Regions from separate parts of the Nonomuraea sp. NPDC004186 genome, predicted to be linked through region 2. Evidence: riboswitches for the same ligand, from Rfam matches in the RefSeq annotation. Region 2 holds a riboswitch; the other holds the start of a gene.
What was found. Region 2 has a riboswitch for glycine ahead of gcvP (aminomethyl-transferring glycine dehydrogenase). Riboswitches for the same ligand answer to the same signal wherever they lie in the genome.
Positions count from the first base shown of each region.

Region 1: it holds a riboswitch for glycine, as region 2 does, so the genes downstream of both, gcvT (glycine cleavage system aminomethyltransferase GcvT) here and gcvP (aminomethyl-transferring glycine dehydrogenase) in region 2, are expected to answer to the same signal.

Region 1 covers NZ_JBSGFQ010000005.1:198,208-201,605, reverse strand. Annotated here, with positions in the region: gene gcvH (glycine cleavage system protein GcvH) at 1-154, opposite strand, end outside; gene gcvT (glycine cleavage system aminomethyltransferase GcvT) at 151-1,236, opposite strand; glycine riboswitch at 1,368-1,465, opposite strand; gene ACWEPL_RS06250 (hypothetical protein) at 1,560-2,390, shown strand; gene ACWEPL_RS06245 (gamma-glutamyl-gamma-aminobutyrate hydrolase family protein) at 2,402-3,091, opposite strand; gene ACWEPL_RS06240 (3-oxoacyl-ACP reductase) at 3,126-3,398, opposite strand, start outside.
Region 2 covers NZ_JBSGFQ010000035.1:71,774-75,171, reverse strand. Annotated here, with positions in the region: gene ACWEPL_RS27280 (bifunctional nuclease family protein) at 1-323, shown strand, start outside; gene ACWEPL_RS27275 (MerR family transcriptional regulator) at 471-1,091, shown strand; glycine riboswitch at 1,210-1,309, shown strand; gene gcvP (aminomethyl-transferring glycine dehydrogenase) at 1,478-3,398, shown strand, end outside.

The sequences.
Region 1 (3,398 bases), on a different contig from region 2:
TCGAGCCGACGTCGGGGAGCTGCACAAAGACGACGTCACCAAGAGATTCGGCGGCGAAGGCCGTGACGCCGATGGTCACGGTGAGGCCGTCGTCGAGGCCGGCCACCCACTCGTGCTCCTTGGTGTAGCTCAGGTCGTCAGGGATGTTGCTCACTTGTTCCTCCTGTAGAAGGGCAGCTCTACCAGGTCCATAGGTTCATGGCTGCCCCGGATGTCCACGGCCAGGCCTGACTCGGCCTCGGTGTCCACGTAGGCCATCGCGATGGGCCTGCCCAGGCTCTGGGAGGGCGCACCGCTGGTGACCTCGCCGACGACGGCGCCGTCTTTGGTGACCGGGTAGCCGTGGCGCGGCACCCGGCGTCCCCGCGCGACCAGGCCGACGAGCCGGCGCCGGAGCGGGTCGTCCTTGATTGCCTCGAGCGCCGACCGGCCGACGAAGTCGCCCGGCTTGTCGAATTTCACCACTCTGCCCAGCCCCGCGTCGAACGGGGTCAGCTCGACGCCCAGTTCGTTGCCGTAGAGCGGCATGCCGGCCTCGAGCCTGAGGGTGTCGCGGCTGGACAGGCCGGCGGGCTTGAGGCCGTGCGGCTCGCCCGCCGCCATGAGCGCGTGCCAGAGCGGCACCGCGTCCTGGTTGGCGACGAACAGCTCGAACCCGTCCTCGCCGGTGTAGCCGGTGCGGGCGATCAGCGCCTGCCGCCCGTCGACCAGGTCGGGCAGGCCCGCGTAGTACTTGAGCCCGTCGAGGTCGGCGTCGGTGAGCGTGGCGAGGATCTCCTGGGACCGGGGCCCCTGTACGGCGATCAGCGCGTACTGGTCCGACCGGTCCTCGACCAGCACGTCATACGCCTTCGACCGCTCAATCAGCTCTTTTGCCACTTTTTCGTAGTTCGAGGCGTTTGCCACGACCATGAACTCGTCGTCGTCGAGCCGGTAGACGATGAGGTCGTCGAGCACCCCGCCCCGCTCGTTGACGATCATCGTGTATCTGGCCCGCCCGGTCGCCAGCGCCGACAGGTGGCCGACCAGCGCGTAGTCGAGCGCCTGCCCGGCCTGCGGCCCGGTCAGGAAGATTTCGCCCATGTGGGAGAGGTCGAACAGCCCGGCCGCCTGGCGAACGGCGTTGTGCTCCGCGGACTCGCTCCCGTACCGGAGCGGCATGAGCCACCCGGCGAAGTCGGTGAGCGTGGCGCCGAGGCTCTCGTGAACGTCTCGTAGCGGTGTTGGTCGGGACATTTCTCGCACCTCTGGACAGGATTGGATGCCAGCATCCTCCCCCTCTGTCATCGATGCCTGAGAGCTTCGCCCGAGTTTTGCCGGACTTTCACCTTCGGCGAGGCCCGCGGGCCTGCTTTCCAGAGGTCACCAAAGGCCGTGCGGTCCTTTGCCTTGAGAGGTTTGCGGGGAGGGCTTGCTCCTTCAGGGACCCTGACCGGCTGCCAGGGCGCTCTCCCGCACGGTTTCGCCGGTGATGCCCGTCAGCCTAGTGCCGCGATGGGGTTGTTGTCGCGTTCTGATCGCTCATGAACCACTCCGGGGGGTGGTGACGTCGAAAGGATATGAATCGGCGAACGGCGACTTTCGGCCTGCTGACCACCCTGGCCCTCGCGGGCTGCGGCGCATCGGAGGCCGGGTCCCCTCCCCGTTACGAGGCGAACCTGACGGTACTCGAAGGCGGCGGGCATGGACCGCAGCTGTGCGTGATGGTCATGGAGTCGGCGCCACCGCAGTGCGGCGGTCCGGACGTCGTCGGCTGGGACTGGACCAAGGTGGATCACGAGTCGCAGCGCGGCGTGAAGTGGGGCGAGTACCGCGTCGTGGGCACCTGGGACGGCACCAGGCTGACGCTCACCGAGCCGCCGGGCGCCCCCAGGAAGGCGGCCTCCGCTCACGAGGAGGACTTCACCAGCCCGTGCCCGGCGCCGGAGGGCGGCTGGCGGCCGGTCGATCCCGCCAAGGCCACGCAGCAGGCGCTGGACCAGGCGATGGCGCGGGCCGGTACCGCCGAGGAGTTCGCGGGCGCCTGGTTCGACCAGAGCTACATGAAGGGGCTCCCCGCTGAGTCGCCGGAGGCGAACGACCCGCGGCGGCTGGTGCTCAACCTGAGGTTCACCGGCGACCTGTCCGGCCGCGAGGCGTGGATCCGCGAGGTGTGGGGCGGCGCGCTCTGCCTCAGCGGCGCGGCGCGCAGCCAGAGCGAGCTGGAGGCGATCCAGCGGGAGGTCCAGTCCGAACTGGGCGACGGTCTCGTCTCGGTGTCGTCCAGCGTGCGGGGCAACCAGGTGAACGCGCAGGTCTGGGTGGCCACCGACGAGCAGCGCCGCGACCTGGAGGCCAAGCACGGCGCCGGGGCCGTGGCCCTGAACGGTGTGCTTGGACCGGTCGAATGAGCCCCGGGAGGTCAGCAGGCTGACACGAGCGCCTCGAAGAGGGCGCCGTCCTCGGCCGCCTCGGGGTGCCACTGCACGGCCACGGCGAAGGGGGCCGAGTTCAGCTCGACCGCCTCGATCGTGCCGTCGCCGGCGGTGGCGGTGACCGTGAGACCGGGCGCGAGCCGGTCGATGGCCTGGTGGTGGTAGTGGGGGACGGTCACGGGCTCCGTGCCCAGCTCCTTGGCCAGGCGGCTGCCGGGGACGGGCGTGACGGGCAGCGGGCCGAACCGGCCGGGGGCGGGGGAGTGGCCGGTGTGCCCCACGACGTCGGGGAGGTGCTGGTGGAGGCTGCCTCCGAGGGCGACGTTGAGCACCTGGAGGCCGCGGCAGATGCCGAGGTACGGCAGGCCGGCGTCGAGGGCCGCCGCGATCAGCCCAAACTCCGCCTGATCACGAAATTTGCGGATATAGCCGGTTTGATCCCCAGGCTCCTGCCCGTACCGGGCCGGATCGACGTCCCCGCCACCGGCCAGGATCAGGCCGTCCAGGCGGCCGACGACCTGCGCGGGTTCGCCGGCCGGCGGCAGCACGATCGGCTGCCCGCCGGCGCGTACGACCTGCTCCACGTACATGTACGGCAGGAGCGCCACGGTCATGTCCCAGACCGTGAACTTCGCCGGCTCCACGTACGACGTGATGCCGATGACGGGACGCTGCACGATATGACCCCCGAGAAACCAGACCGGACCAGAGCTAGAGCGGCGTGACGTAGGCGCCGGAGATGCCCCCGTCCACCAGGAACTCACTACCCGTGATGAACGACGCGTCGTCGCTGGCCAGGAACGCCACCGCCGCCGCGATCTCCGAGGCCTCGGCGAAGCGCCCGACGGGGATGTGCACCAGCCGCCGCTGCGCCCGCTCCGGGTCCTTGGCGAACAGCTCCTGCAGCAGCGGCGTGTTCACCGGCCCGGGGCACAGCGCGTTCACCCTGATGCCCTCCCGGGCGAACTGCACGCCCAGCTCGCG
Region 2 (3,398 bases):
AGCCACCGCCGCGTCCGCTCACCCACGACCTCTTCCGAGACGTGCTGAGCGCTCTGGGCGTCGGCCTGCGAGCGGTCAACATCGTCGCCTTGCGCGACGGCATCTTCTTCGCCGACCTGGTCTTCTCCAACGGCGTGGAGGTGAGCGCGCGGCCGTCCGACTCGATCGCGCTCGCCCTGCGCACCGGAGCGCGCATCTTCGCCAGCGAGGAGGTCGTCCAGGAGGCCGGGGTGATCATCCCGGACGACCAGGAAGACGAGGTGGAGAAGTTCAGAGAGTTCCTTGACACGATCACTCCCGAAGACTTCGGCAGGGCGGGGTAGGTATTTCGGTGCATTTACGCTTCACGACGCGCCGAGCCGGATCGTTGACTGAGCATGGTCACGGTCCTACGGTGCAAGTGAAACCCGTGGTCGCCCTTTACGAACCCCCAGATCAGGCCGCGGGATGAGAGAAAGCCGGAGGTCCGCGTGGCGGTCAGCAGCGGCGAGGGAAAGACGGCCGGCCAGGAAGATCCGGTTCGGCGCGAGAGCGCGCGGCAGCGTGCCGGAGAGCAGGGCCTGCTCTTCGACGAACAGCCGGCGTCGCTGCCGGCGGACATCGGATACCGCGGGCCGACGGCCTGCGCGGCGGCCGGCATCACCTACAGGCAGCTCGACTACTGGGCGCGCACGGGCCTCGTGGAGCCCACGATAAGAGCCGCGCAGGGCTCGGGCTCCCAGCGGCTCTACAGCTTCCGGGACATCCTGGTGCTCAAGGTCGTCAAGCGGCTCCTCGACACCGGGGTGTCGTTGCAGCAGATCCGTACGGCCGTCCAGCATCTGCGTGACCGCGGGGTCGCCGATCTCGCGCAGATCACGCTCATGAGCGACGGCGTCAGCGTCTACGAGTGCACCTCGGCCGACGAGGTGATAGACCTGCTCCAAGGCGGTCAGGGCGTGTTCGGCATCGCGCTCGGCCGGGTCTGGCGAGAGGTCGAGGGCTCCCTCGCGGAGCTGCCGGGGGAACGAGCGGCGGTCGAGGACAGCGTCCCGGCCGACCACCCCGCTGACGAGCTCGCCCGCCGTCGCCGCGCGCGGCGCCTCAGCTAGCACACCCCCTTCTGCCGTGGGCCGCCGGACGCGGCCCACCGGGCAATCCGCACATAACGCATCGACGGGGAAATTCATGCGTAACGCGGAGGGTTGTAATCTAGGACAGCAAGGCTGACGACCCCGTGCGGGAGAGTCCCTGGGACCCGCCGGTCTCAGGGCGCCGAAGGAGCAACCCTCCCCGGAATCTCTCAGGCACCCTGTACCGCTCGGGTGAGGCAACTCTGGAAAGCAGGCGCGCCCGCCAGGCGTGCCTCACCGACGGTGCAAGCCCCGTTCGCGGGGTGAAGCTCTCAGGTCGCGGCGTCGCCGCGCTGACAGAGGGGGAGACCCGGCATTCGCCCGCGCCACGGCGCCGGTCTCCATAGCCTCGGGAGGCACTGTCCATGACCGACCTGTCAGCTCCGCCGTTTTCGTCCAGGCACATCGGCCCATCCGCGACCGAGCAGCAGCGCATGCTCGAGGCCGTGGGCTTCGAGTCCGTGGCGGATCTGGTGGCCGTGGCCGTCCCCGAGGCCATCAGGGCCAAGGACCGGCTCCAGCTGCCCGCCGCCGTCGGCGAGGCCGAGGCCATCGCCGAGCTGCGCGCCCTGGCCGGGCGCAACCGCGTGCTCACCTCCATGATCGGCCTGGGCTACCACGACACGATCACCCCCGCCGTCATCCGGCGCAACCTGCTGGAGAACCCGGGCTGGTACACCGCCTACACCCCGTACCAGCCGGAGATCTCGCAGGGCCGCCTCGAGGCGCTGCTGAACTTCCAGACCGTCGTCTCCGACCTGACGGGCCTGCCCGTCGCGGGCGCCTCCCTCCTCGACGAGGCCACGGCCGCCGCCGAGGCGATGACCCTGGCCCGCCGCTCGGGCAAGTCCAAGAGCAGCGTGTTCGTGGTGGACGCCGACGCGCTGCCGCAGACCAAGGCCGTGCTCGCCACCAGGGCCGAGCCCCTGGGCATCACGCTGGTGGAGCACTCCCTCGAGGGCGGGCTGCCCGAGTGTTTCGGCGTGCTCGTCCAGTACCCGGGCGCGTCCGGGCGGCTGCGCGACTTCCGCGCCGTGGCCGCCGCCGCGCACGAGGCGGGCGCGCTCGTCGTGGCCGCCGCCGACCTGCTGGCCCTCACCCTCGTGGCCGCGCCCGGCGAGCTGGGCGCCGACATCGCGATCGGCTCCTCGCAGCGGTTCGGGGTGCCGTTCGGGTTCGGCGGGCCGCACGCGGCCTACATGTCCGTACGCGAGGGCCTGCAGCGCCAGCTTCCCGGCCGCCTGGTGGGCGTGTCGGTGGACGCCGACGGCGACCCCGCGTACCGGCTGGCCCTGCAGACCCGCGAGCAGCACATCCGCCGCGAGAAGGCCACCAGCAACATCTGCACCGCGCAGGTCCTGCTCGCCGTCATCGCGAGCATGTACGCCGTCTACCACGGCCCCGAGGGGCTGCGCCGGATCGCCCACCGGGCGCACCGGCACGCCGTGGCCCTGGCCGGCGGGCTGCGCCAGGCGGGCCTGGAGGTCGTGCACCGCGAGTTCTTCGACACCGTGCTCGTACGCGTGCCCGGCCGGGCCGCCGAGGTGGTCGCCGCCGCCGTCGAGCAGGGCGTGAACCTCTGGCGCGTCGACGACGACCACGTGTCGATCTCCTGCGACGAGAAGACCGGCGCCGCCGAGGTCGCCAAGGTGTGGGCCGCCTTCGGCGTCGAGCGGGCCGACGTGGCCCTGGACGCGGACGCGCTGCCCGCCTCGCTGGCGCGCGAGTCCGGCTACCTCACCCACCCGGTCTTCCACAGCCACCGCTCCGAGACCGCCCTGCTGCGCTACCTGCGCAAGCTGCAGGACAAGGACATCGCGCTCGACCGCTCCATGATCCCGCTCGGCTCCTGCACGATGAAGCTGAACGCGACCACCGAGATGGAGCCGATCACCTGGCCCGAGTTCGCCGCGATCCACCCGTACGCGCCGGACGACCAGGCCGAGGGCTACCGCGAGCTGATCGGCACGCTGGAGGGCTGGCTGGCCGAGGTGACCGGCTACGACCGCGTCTCCATCCAGCCGAACGCCGGCTCGCAGGGCGAGTTCGCCGGACTGCTGGCCATCCGCGCCTACCACCGCGCCAACGGCCACGGCGAGCGCGACGTCTGCCTCATCCCGTCCTCCGCCCACGGCACCAACGCCGCCAGCGCGATCATGGCGGGCATGCGGGTCGTGGTCGTGGCCTGCGACTCCGACGGCAACGTGGACCTGGCCGACCTCGACGCCAAGATCGACAAGCACCGTGACGCGCTGGCCGCGATCATGGTGACGTACCCCTCGACGC